One region of the Enterococcus sp. DJ147D b genome, then DNA from elsewhere that is predicted to be linked to it. Evidence: a T-box and tRNA genes for the amino acid it is inferred to sense, from the RefSeq annotation. Region 1 holds a T-box; the other regions hold tRNA genes.
What was found. A T-box is a leader RNA that pairs with one kind of tRNA and senses whether it is charged. The one in region 1 lies ahead of argS (arginine--tRNA ligase), so its partner is inferred to be a tRNA-Arg.
Positions count from the first base shown of each region.

Region 2: it encodes a tRNA-Arg, which carries the amino acid that the T-box ahead of argS (arginine--tRNA ligase) is inferred to sense. The anticodon was not compared.
Region 3: it encodes a tRNA-Arg, which carries the amino acid that the T-box ahead of argS (arginine--tRNA ligase) is inferred to sense. The anticodon was not compared.
Region 4: it encodes a tRNA-Arg, which carries the amino acid that the T-box ahead of argS (arginine--tRNA ligase) is inferred to sense. The anticodon was not compared.

Region 1 covers NZ_CM177104.1:969,397-972,554, forward strand. The annotation lists gene argF (ornithine carbamoyltransferase) at 1-393, shown strand, start outside; gene arcC (carbamate kinase) at 495-1,442, shown strand; T-box leader at 1,595-1,809, shown strand; gene argS (arginine--tRNA ligase) at 1,885-3,158, shown strand, end outside.
Region 2 covers NZ_CM177104.1:1,759,653-1,762,810, forward strand. The annotation lists gene AC4BD1_RS08360 (aminopeptidase) at 85-1,317, shown strand; tRNA gene AC4BD1_RS08365 (tRNA-Arg) at 1,528-1,599, opposite strand; gene AC4BD1_RS08370 (hypothetical protein) at 1,813-1,971, shown strand; gene AC4BD1_RS08375 (GNAT family N-acetyltransferase) at 2,079-3,158, opposite strand, start outside.
Region 3 covers NZ_CM177104.1:1,845,056-1,848,213, forward strand. The annotation lists gene AC4BD1_RS08720 (SulP family inorganic anion transporter) at 1-222, opposite strand, end outside; gene AC4BD1_RS08725 (DUF1697 domain-containing protein) at 575-898, opposite strand; gene AC4BD1_RS08730 (GNAT family N-acetyltransferase) at 891-1,334, opposite strand; tRNA gene AC4BD1_RS08735 (tRNA-Arg) at 1,604-1,677, opposite strand; gene AC4BD1_RS08740 (O-methyltransferase) at 1,952-2,647, opposite strand; gene AC4BD1_RS08745 (signal peptidase I) at 2,760-3,158, opposite strand, start outside.
Region 4 covers NZ_CM177104.1:571,527-574,684, forward strand. The annotation lists gene AC4BD1_RS02790 (YwiB family protein) at 1-401, shown strand, start outside; gene rpoE (DNA-directed RNA polymerase subunit delta) at 476-1,102, shown strand; tRNA gene AC4BD1_RS02800 (tRNA-Arg) at 1,403-1,474, opposite strand; gene rpoN (RNA polymerase factor sigma-54) at 1,534-2,865, shown strand; gene AC4BD1_RS02810 (sugar-binding transcriptional regulator) at 3,016-3,158, shown strand, end outside.

The DNA of each region.
Region 1 (3,158 bases):
GGTGCAAAACTAATGATTACTGACGATGTTGATAAAGGTGTTGACGGTGTTGACGTACTTTATTCAGACGTATGGGTATCAATGGGTGAAGAAGACAAATTTGAAGAACGCATCAAACTGTTGAAACCTTACCAAATCAACATGGAAATGGTTGAAAAAACACATAATACAGATCGTTTGATTTTCTTGCATTGCTTACCAGCATTCCATGATACGAACACTGTTTACGGTGAACAAATGAAAGAACGCTTTGGTATTACTGAAATGGAAGTAACAGACGAAGTCTTCCGTAGCAAATATGCACGTCAATTTGAACAAGCTGAAAATCGTATGCACTCAATCAAAGCAATTATGGCTGCAACATTAGGCAACTTGTTTATCCCTCGCGTTTAATAAACCACATTCATCTCATGTACAAAACGAGGCAGAGGACGCGAGTGCTTGCTGCCTCGTTTTGTCATTGATTAACATTGTCTGAAGAAAGGGCGAATAATATGGCAAATCGAAAAGTAGTTGTCGCTTTAGGCGGTAACGCGATTTTATCAACTGATGCAAGTGCAAAAGCACAGCAAGAAGCATTGATGGAAACAGCAAAATACTTAGTGAAATTTATTGAACAAGGTGACGAGTTGATCATTTCTCATGGAAATGGCCCACAAGTTGGTAACTTATTGATCCAACAACAAGCAGCTGATTCGGAGAAAACACCAGCAATGCCATTAGATACTTGTGTTGCAATGACAGAAGGTTCTATTGGCTATTGGTTACAAAATGCAATGGGTGAAGTGTTGAAACAAAAAGGTATTGACAAAGATGTCGTTTCATTAGTCACACAAGTTATCGTAGATGAAAACGATCCTTCTTTCAAAAATCCAACAAAACCAATTGGTCCATTCTATTCAGAAGAAGAAGCTACTGCACAAATGAAAGCAGATTCAAATGTCACGTTTAAAGAGGACGCTGGTCGTGGTTGGCGTAAAGTAGTTGCTTCACCAAAACCAATTTCAATCAAAGAAGCGCGTGTAATCGAAGCGTTGGTTGATCAAGGTGTAGTTACTGTTTCTGTTGGTGGTGGTGGCATTCCAGTAGTTGAAACAGCAACAGGCTTAGAAGGTCGTGAAGCAGTAATCGATAAAGACTTTGCTTCAGAAAAATTGGCAGAAATCATTGATGCTGATCTATTGATTGTTTTAACTGGCGTGGACAATGTTTATGTCAACTATCAAAAACCTGATCAAAAGAAATTGGAAACTGTAACCATTTCAGAAATGAAACAATATATCAGTGAAGATCAATTTGCTCCTGGTAGTATGCTGCCAAAAGTTGAAGCAGCTATTCAATTTGTAGAAGCTCGACCAAAAGCAAAAGCAATCATCACTTCTTTAGAAAACATTGAAAACTTATTGGCATCTGAAGAAGGAACGATTGTTGTTGCTGATTAATTTGTTAAGTCTTTCGTGTAAACGAAATGATTTATAGCTATTTTTGCCCAGGTGGAGTTTCTTCTCCTTTAGACCATCTGGGCGGTTTTTTTTATAAAGGAGCTAGCCAGAAATGTTTTTTTCTGTTATAATTCAAAACAGTTTAATACTTTTATGATTTGTTGAACAAGAGAGTACTTGTGCTGATTCTTGCTGAGCGAGTTCGGGTGATTGGTGGGAGCCGAATGAAGAAAACACAACGAAGCGCACTTGGAGAATTTCTGCCTTTGAGTGAATCAAAGCGGACGGTCATCTACCGATAACAGATTGAGTGGGTCTTAGTGGATAAGACAACTGGAGTGGTACCGCGGGTAATCTCGTCTCTAGCAATCACAGTAATTGTGATTGCTAGAGACTTTTTTTATTGTCTTCAACAATCATGGAAAATTTAGGAGGAACTTAAATGAATAACAAAGACTTAGTTGCAAAAGCCGTTTATGATGTAGTGAAAGACGACTTGACACTTGAACAAGTACAACAATTATTAGAAAATCCAAAATCAGCTGATCATGGGGATGTTGCTTTTCCAGCTTTTTCATTAGCAAAAATCTATCGTAAAGCACCACAACAAATTGCAGCAGATTTAGCTGAAAAAATTGCACCAGAAAACTTTGAAAAAATCGAAGTGGTTGGACCATACTTAAACTTCTTTATGAATAAAAAAGCGATTAGCCAAGCTGTACTACAAGCAGTAGTAGAACAACAAGCACATTATGGTGATAGCACAATTGGTAATCAAGGTACGGTACCAATCGATATGTCTTCACCAAATATTGCTAAACCAATCTCAATGGGACACTTACGTTCGACAGTTATCGGAAACTCAATTGGTTTTATTTTAGAAAAAATTGGGTATCAACCCATTCGGATCAATCACTTAGGTGACTGGGGAACACAATTTGGTAAATTGATCGTTGCTTACAAAAAGTGGGGTTCAGAAGAAGCGGTCAAAGCTGAACCAATCAATGAATTATTACGTCTTTATGTGAAGTTCCATGAAGTAGCCGAAACTGAACCAGAATTAAATGATGAAGCACGTTCTTGGTTTAAACGTCTAGAAGAAGGCGATGCAGAAGCCATTGAATTATGGCAATGGTTCCGTGATGAATCAATGAAGGAATTCAATAAAATCTATGATTTGCTAGAAGTTCGTTTTGATTCACTGAATGGTGAAGCATTCTATAATGATAAGATGGATGAAGTCGTAGAACTTTTAGAAGAAAAACATTTATTAAAAGAAGATAAAGGTGCAGAAATCGTTGATCTAACTGCTTATGATTTAAATCCTGCCTTGATCAAAAAATCAGATGGTGCAACACTTTATATCACTCGTGATTTGGCTGCGGCACTTTACCGCAAACGTACGTATGATTTTGCACAATCTTTATACGTTGTTGGGAATGAACAAAGCTATCACTTTAAACAATTAAAAGCTGTTTTGAAAGAACTTGGGTTTGATTGGTCAGATGAAATGCATCACATTCCATTTGGGTTGATTACCCAAGGCGGTAAAAAATTATCCACACGTAAAGGCAAAATTGTCTTACTTGAAGAAGTCTTAAATGAAGCAATCGATTCTGCAAAAGAACAAATTAGCGAAAAAAATCCAGACTTGGAAAACAAAGACATCGTTGCTAAACAAGTGGGTGTTGGCGCAGTAATTTTCCATGATTTGAA
Region 2 (3,158 bases), 790 kb from region 1:
CGCTATTTACCAATTGTTTCTACTATTAATAAATGTTATCATATTACTGGTTATTAAATCAAATAATGAGGGGGAGTAATATACATGTTAGCAAATTTTAATAAATATATGGAGAAATATGCACGCCTAATCACTGAAACCGGAATCAATGTTTCAGAAGGTCAAACAGTTGTTTTACAAATCAGCGTTGACCAAGCACCCTTAGCACGCCTGATCACGAAAGAAGCATACCGATTGGGAGCTGCGGAAGTCATCGTACAATGGACAGATGATACTATTCAAAAAGAATTTCTAACTCACGCAGCAACAGATCGCATCGAAAATGTTCCACAATATAAAATCGATCAAACAAATGATTGGGTAGCAAAAGGCGCGAGTCGGATTAGTGTCGTTTCTGCTGACCCTGACTCTTTAGCTGGCGTCGATGGCGACCGTGTAGCAAGCTACCAAACTGCTGTTGGTAAAGCGATGATGAATTTGCGTAAAGCAACTCAAGCAAATAAAGTTAGCTGGACAGTTGTCGCTGCTGCAGGTAAACAATGGGCAGCTAAAGTTTTTCCTGACTTACCTGAGTCAGAACAAGTGGATGCACTCTGGGATGAAATTTTCAAAACGACTCGCATTTATGAAGATGATCCTGTGCTTGCTTGGAAAAATCATGATGAAAAATTAGCGAAAAAAGCCGATGAATTAAATCAAGAACAATTTACCGCTCTACATTACACGGCGCCGGGAACCGACTTGGTTATTGGTCTACCAAAAAACCATTTATGGGAGGGTGCTGGTAGTTTGAATGCACGCAACGAAAAATTCATGGCAAACATGCCTACCGAAGAAGTCTTTACAGCTCCTGATAGTCGTCGTGTGGATGGATTTATTTCTAGCACTAAACCTTTAAGCTACGCTGGAACTATTATCGAAGGAATGAAATTTACCTTCAAAGACGGAAAAGTCGTTGAGTTTTCTGCTGAAAAAGGTGAAGAAGTTTTAGCAAAACTATTGGATACAGACGAAGGTGCACGTCATTTAGGTGAGGTTGCTCTTGTTCCTGATCCCTCACCAATTTCACAATCTGGAATCATTTTCTTCAACACCTTATTTGATGAGAATGCTTCAAATCACTTGGCACTTGGATCGGCTTACGCATTCAACTTAAAAGGTGGAACAGAAATGACTGAAGAAGAACTAGCAGATGCTGGTTTGAACCGTAGCCAAACTCATGTAGACTTCATGGTTGGCTCAAATAAAATGGCGATTGACGGCATTCGTGAAGATGGCTCAACTGTTCCAATTTTCAGAAATGGTGATTGGGCATAGTTTTCCTAGATTATTCACCTGATAAAAAGCCCCTCTACAGCACTATGTGGAGGAGCTTTTGACACTTTTATCTAAATTTTAGATGCAATTTAGTAAGTTGTAATTAATAGCCTGCTGATTAAAAGCTATTAATTGAAACAGATGGGGAACCTTTTGAACAAAAACACCAACAAAGAAGCTTCTAAACATTGGTTTAGAAGCTTCTTTCTACGTTCCCTGCCGGAATCGAACCAGCAACTAATCCTTAGGAGGGACTTGTTATATCCATTTAACTAAGGGAACTTTTTAACGATTGATTAAAACATAAAAATTACTTTGAACAACTTAAGTCCAACAGAGTTATTGTAGCTGTTTTGATTTTTTCTTGCAAGCCTTCCCCTGATAAAAGACAATATTTCTTGATTTTCCCTCCCAAAAGCAAACTATTCGCCATCTACTACTCGCTGATGCTACACTTAGAATATAAATAAAACTTATGCTTAGGAGGAATTTTTGATGACAGAAGAGCCAAAAGAAAAAATTTATGCGGAACGTTTCGACGCCTCAAAGAAAGATGAAGAAAAAATTTCAAAAGCTGCTATTCAAGAACATAAAGAAGATCACCCTCAATCACCAAGCAAAAAATTCAAATTTAAGAAAAAACCGACTCAGTAGGAACTGATTGTGTCCGTGATAAAACATGAACAAAAAATTTCATAAACAAATGAAAAGTAAAAAGAGTCAGGCAAAGCGCGTACGCATTTTGCCTGACTCTTTTTCTTTTAGAAATAATCATTTAAAACAGGTTTTTGATCTGGAATCAGTTCCGCCAATTTTTCAACTAACGCTTCTGAACAAGTCAATTTTTCTTGGAAAACCAATTCTTGAACTTTTTTATATCCCATGAATAATTGCGTTACACTTTGGATCGTTCCACTGACTCTTGGTAACATGGAGTTTGTTACTTGCTTGACCCGAACTTCCCCCTCCACTAGGACCACTTCAAAAATACCTTCATTCCATTGTGCATAAGCATCTTCCGTTACTTCAATAGCGAAAGCACCTTGTGTTTTCGGGAACGGATATTCGGTTAAAAATTTAGCTATATCAACAATTCTTCCCATCATATCAGGTGTGATTGTTGTTTTTGCAAAAGGATTTGCAAGTAGTGCATTCAGATTATTCCCAGCATAGCCACAAGCAAACGCAAATGTTTCAAACGCCCCACTATGTGAACCAATAAAGCGAGCAAGTGCTTGAAACGCAGTATGTGTCAAATAACCCCATTCGACAATAGTAAAAATTGGTGTTTCCAAGCGATAAACTAAATACCCTGCCACTGCACCAGACTCATCATAGTATAACGCAAACTGGTGACCTTTCTTTTGGCGGAATTTAAAATCAATCCACCAAGCTTCTCGTGCTACTGCACCACGTTGATTGTCTGCCATTTGGGGATAAATCTCAGCTATTGCTTCTTGGGCTTTGTCAAATGAAGTCCTAACCATTTTTCCCGGTACTTTTTTGACTGCAGGAAAGTCACGGCTAGCTAATTCATAATGAACCTTTTCAAACAATAGTTCATAGCCATAACGACGATAAAAAGGATAAGAAAATGGTGCTAAATAAGACAATGTCACATCTCTTTCTCGACAATCAGTAAGAATTCGCTCCATGATTTGATTGATTCCGCCTTGTCCTCTCGCCTCTGGATATGAAGCAACATAGCCGATTCCAGCCATCAACAGGTCTTTTCCATGAAAAGTAACCGGAAATGGTGTGGCCATCACTTGACTCATCAATTGTTCTTCTTCATTAAAAAAACCATAATTCCACGAGTGTTCTGCGATGGTTTGAAACCG
Region 3 (3,158 bases), 880 kb from region 1:
AATTTGATAAAAACCACCTGACAATCCACCAATGATAACACCTGCTAAAATTGCAGTAATCAGCCCTGCCGCGGCATCAGCACCACTCGAAACTCCAAACGCTAACGCAAGAGGCAGCGCAACTGCTGCAACTGTTACACCTGCCAACAAATCTTTTTGAAACTTTGCTAAATCGTACCCTGAAAATTCTTTTTTTAACAACAAACGATAATTTTTGAACAACCTACAAACTCCTTTTCATGAAAATTTCTTAAAATACAATCATTAGAATAGCATAAGTTTAGTCTAAAAGTAAGAACATTCACAAAGTCCTTTATTATTCATCAGCTTTTCTATTCCTATGACTAAAAAATTGTAAGAAAACTAATTAGAAAAAATAGAGCAAGAGAACGACCAACAAACTTCTTTGTTGATTGTCCTCTTGTTGATTTCAATTTTTTACTCAATTGTTTGCCTTTTGCTGTGAAAAAGTCAGCTAGTCAATAATTCGTTGATTTTATTTAAGGTTTTTCAATTACGGACAGTGAAGGACTCATCGAGTTTTATCAATTTTGTTTCTAATTTAGAATTCCGACTACTCTGCGCGCTCAAAAAAATAAATTTCTCTTTTTCCAACAAAAACTTTATCTTCCGCTAGAAACTCCTCAGCCAGTTTTTCTACAACAGATACATCGACTTCGTTATTGCCATGAAAATACACGTGCTCGACCGCTGGCAACTGCTTACTCACTGTCTGGATTTCAACTGCTGTAAATGGAAAATCAGCTAAAATAGTCGCTAATTCCTCAGCTATCCGTAAAACAATGTTGCTCTTCAAACCAAATCGTTCAACAAAAGCTTGGATAAGTTCAATCTTAAACATTGTTTCTTGTTTATTTGAGTACTCCTTCTTACTCATTCTCCCTCTGTTTAACCAAATGAAGGATGGGATAATTTTTTCCAAAACCATCTGTTTCATCTTCTGAAGCAATTGTAAATCCATGTTTCAAATAAAATGCTTTGGCGTTTTTATTTTGTGCATTTACGTCTATTTTTTGAATATTTTTATTTTCTAGTAACCAACTCAACACTTTACTGCCAAATTTTTTTCCAATAAATTCTGGATCGAGAAATAGCATCACTAACTCTTCATCCTGTGTACCGCTGAATCCTATCAACTGTTCATCCTCGTACCACAATAGTAATTCCACAGCATCCAAGTAATTTGGAATAGCTGCTTTATAAAATTCAAGATCTTTTTGTGATAAAAAATCATGTGTTTTTTTTACTGATTTTTCCCAAACTTCTAACACTTTAGTGTAATCATCTGGCACAGCTTTTTTATACTTCAACATATTTTTTCTCCTTATTTTAATAATATTTTTTGGTATTCTGAATGGATTATTTTTGTATCTATTTTCTCAAAGACATCTAGCTATTTGTTAATAATACGAATTATTTTCCGCTAAATTCTTATCTATTTTGAAGTATCAAATAAACATATAAAAAAAGCTAGCTAACCCAACTTTTTCTAACTTTAACTGAGTAAAAATTTTTTTGCCACAAGTTTGGCACAACAATAAAGAAAAACCGTTAGAAACAAACGTTTCTAACGGTTTTTCTACGTCACAGGAGGGATTCGAACCCCCGACCGTCCGCTTAGAAGGCGGATGCTCTATCCAGCTGAGCTACTATGACCTCACATGTTCATTACATGAATTAGCGCAACAAGGTAATTATAGAGAAACAAAAAGATTCTGTCAATAAGAATTCAGTTATTTAATTACAAAAATTTTTTTTTTAAAATTAACGAAATCATAAAACCCAAATTAAACTTTTTTTCTACCGATCTTTTTATGAAGAATCACATTCGAGAATTAGCTAAACTATTTTCATAAAAAGGCTGGGAATTCAACTGCCCAGCCAAGTAATTCTTTTATTTTAACACCAACAGTTTCTTAACTTTTATCGCTTATTCACCTTTGGTTAAGAAGACATCATCGGATTCTTTAGTAATCAGAATTACCCCATCACCCAATGGCAAGATGCTCGATGTTAGTTCCGGATGATTCATGACGACTTTTAGAAACTCATTTAACTTACGATGAATTGCCCGTTTTCCTCTTGGAATTTCTTCATCAGGTAGTAAAATTGTGCCACCTTGAAAAATATCATCTACCATCAGAACACCACCTTTTCTTAATAGACGCAAGCATTCCGGAAGAAATTCAATATATTTTGACTTTGCACTATCCATAAAAATGAAATCGTATGGACCCGTCAATGTTGGTAGAATTTCGGCTGCTTGTCCCTCAAGCAACGTTACTTTTTCCGTCAAACCAAGACGTTCATAATTTTTTTTTGCTTTTTCAATCATCACATCAAAACGATCAATCGTTGTGACATGGCCTACTTCACTAATAGAAGTTGCCATCAAACTAGATGAGAAGCCAATGGCAGCACCAATTTCTAATATATTTTCTGGTTTCATTTGACCAAGGAAAAATTTCAAAAAGAGTACCGTTTCATGAGGAATAACAGGAACGCCTGCCTCATGCGCCTCTTCTTCAAGCTGTCCTAACTCACCAGGTAATTTTTTTTGTTGTGTTCGCATAAAATCCAGTAATTCTTCCTTGATAACTGGACGATGCATCATTTCATTGCGCATACTTCTCCTCCTCTTTCCAACATTATACTTAGAACAAATTTATTGTACAAGTTACTAAAAGTTTTCTAGGCAAAAAAAGTTCGACAGAAATTCTGTCGAACGAAGTTCTTTATCAAATGATTCTACAATTTTTCTTTTTTCGAAATTCATCTATCGTGTTCCATGTCGTAGCTGCAGTTAAACAAATTGCCACGCCCCAAAATAAAAAATTCATTTTTGAGAAACTGTCTTTAGACAATAAAGCACCTATATAAGGAATTTGAAAAACTGGTTTTCCGATCACACTCCGTGGTTTTATCCTGCCTGATTCGACTTGTGTTTGTGTATCTGCTTTTGTATAAAAATATTCTTGGTTATCACCTACCGCAATCACACGCCGAGTTTTCACTCGCTCACCAGAATTTTCATAATAAGTGATCACATCACCAACTAAAATATCTTCCGCATTTTGTGGTCGCACATAGACGACGCTTCCATTTGAATACAACGGAGCCATATCTTTATCATTGAT
Region 4 (3,158 bases), 400 kb from region 1:
TACGCACAAAAGTGAAACAACAAGGTGAAGTTCAAGATTTTTATTTTGATTTAAATGGTCAAATGGTAAAAATTGGCGATACGTTATACATACGGTATAAAGAAGTTCAAGAAGAAACAGGGCAAGAAGTTCCTGTGACAATCAAAATCATTCCTGATGGCCATGTTCAATTGATTCGAGCAGGAGAAATGCGAATGCGCCTTAAATTTGGTTACAAAGAACGTTTAGAAACAGCTTATAAAACACCTTACGGAATGATCTTGATTCAAACATTTACGAATGAATTGCATGTTAGTCTAAAAGATCGACCAGCTTCAGGAAACATTGTGATTGCCTATGATTTATTTATGGGGGAAGAAAAATTAGGTGAATATTATTTAACCTTAGATTTTACAGCATAATTTAAAAGAAAAGTTTGATTTTTTATCGTTGATTTTGTATGATAAGGGATAGACTGTGAAAGGACGTGTCCTGATTGGAAATTAGTGTATTTGAAGGTGCAAACAAAAACGAATTATCAATGATCGAAGTTGCACATGCGATTTTAGAACAACATGGTGATGTGATGGATTTTTCTGATTTAGTTAATCAAATCCAAAACTATCTTGGCAAAACAGATGGAGATATTCGTGATTCATTAGCACAGTTTTATACTGACTTAAATATTGACGGCAGCTTTATTTCTTTAGGCGACAACCGTTGGGGCTTGCGCTCATGGTACGCAATTGATTCAATTGATGAAGAAGTAAATCATGGAATTGACGAAGAAGATGAAGATAAACCTCGTCGCCGCAAACGCAAAAAAGTGAATGCCTTTATCAATGATGATGAAGATGCAATTGACTATAACGATGATGACCCAGAAGATGCTGACTTGTCTGATGAAGATGATGATGATTTATTTGAAGATGATGATGACGACGATGAAGAAATCGCAGCATACAACTCTGATCTACAAGAAATCGGTGCGGATGACAATAGCGACGATGAAGAAGTATTACCAGGGAACATTGAAGAAGACTTAAGCATTATCGAAGACGAAGACGATGAAGATGATGATGAAGAGTATGACAATGAAGAATTTTCTGAAAAAACAGAGTAATGACATCCTTTACTTGAAAAGCGCTACGTTCTAATTGAAGAAATGTATATGTAGGATCAGAACCAACTAGCTGGAAAATGGCTGGTTGGTTTTTTTGTCGATGGTAAAAGAGAACAAACAGAGGCTGTGACAATACTTTTGTCACAGCCCCTGTTTCAATACATGATGTTTCAGACGCGACTTCCTCGAAAGTAAGTCGAAACTCCACAAGGAAAGGAGAAGCCAACTGCTTCTGTCATAACCTCTTCTTTAAAATATAGAAAGCAAAGATACTTAAATTATGCTAAAATGGCTATTGAACGCGTCCTGAGGGAATCGAACCCCCGTCTCAAGAACCGGAATCTTACGTGATATCCACTACACTAAGGACGCAAGCACTGGCATAATTGTAACCAACCAAAAAATAATTTACAAGGGGATAAGGCAAAAAAATGAAATTTCAACAGAATTTTTCACAAAAACAACAACAAACGCAAAAATTGGCTATGACTCAGCAATTGCAGCAATCAATCCAAATCCTCCAATATAATAGTGAAGAATTATTAGCTTTTGTTGAAAATCAGGCGCTAGAAAATCCTTTGGTTGAAGTAGTCGAACCAGAATGGCAACCAGACTACAAAAAAACAAGCAACAATTATGATGGAGAAGAAACAAGCTATCTGAATCAAATTCCTGATACAAAGGGATCATTGTTTGAATCGTTGATTGACCAAGTACATTTGAACTACCGTGATACATTTTTACGTAAAATGATTTTGTATTTGATTGAATATATTGATTTAAATGGTTTTTTAACAATTGATCTAGCGGATGCGGCCAAAGATACAGGTGCATCAGCAATCCAACTATTAGATGCACTGACGTTGATCCAACAGCTAGAACCGGCAGGAGTAGGGGCTAGAAATCTTCAAGAATGTTTAATGTTACAAACAGAACGAGACGATTTTGCTCCAGCATTAGCTTACATCGTTTTGGAGGAATGCTTTGATGAACTAGTCCAACGAAAATGGAAAGAAATCGCACAAAAATTCTCAATTGAACTTAGCGAGGTCCAACATATTTTTGACTATCTTCAAACATTATCACCAAGTCCTGGTAGAATTTTCGACAACAGTCATGAACTTTATATAATTCCAGATGTGAAAGTTTTGGTCCACGACGACAATGAAGTTCAAGTGGTCTCAAATCGAACAAGTCAACCAACTATTCGTTTTCAAGAAAACTATTTCAAACAAATGAATCAAAAAGCAGATAAAGAAACAGCTACTTATTTGAAAGAGCGAAAACAAGAATTTGAGTGGCTACAAAAAACGATGGTGCAACGTGGTGATACGATTTTAAAAGTTGCGCAAGTAATCGTTTCACGTCAAAAAGATTTCTTTATCGATGTTAATCGGCCCATTAAGCCATTGACCTTAAAAGAAGTGGCTTCAGAAGTTGACGTTCATGAGTCAACTGTGAGTCGGGCTGTTCATGGAAAATACTTGGAAACAACTTTTGGTATTTTTGAACTGAAAAAATTTTTTACGACTCGCATAGCAAGTAACAACTCGGCTGGAACGGAAGACTTATCCGCCGAGATGGCAAAGAAGAGACTACAAGAGTTAGTCGACCAAGAAAATAAGGCGAAGCCTTTGTCGGATCAAAAATTAGTCGAGCTTCTAAAAAAAGAAGAAATTGTGATTTCAAGAAGAACCGTTGCAAAATACCGAGATCTTTTGGGAATCCCGAGTTCATCAAAAAGAAAACGGTATGATAAATAAAAAAAGAAAGGCTAGTAAAAGTATTTCACTTTTCTAGTCTTTTTTAGTTGAAAAGTTATCCAGAAACTGTTAGACTAACGCATGTGAGGTTGAAGTTTTCCTTTTAATGAAAAAAGAAAGTAAAACAATCAATTTTATTTTTTATCGTACATGGGTCGTTTTGAGTCTACATTGGACATTTATAGTCCAACTAAGGAGATCGCTATGCTAGATGAATTGAAAATGATTGAATCCGTTGCACCAGATATTATTGAAGTTCTTCAAGAACGCTATAAAATTTTGCGGAATATTTA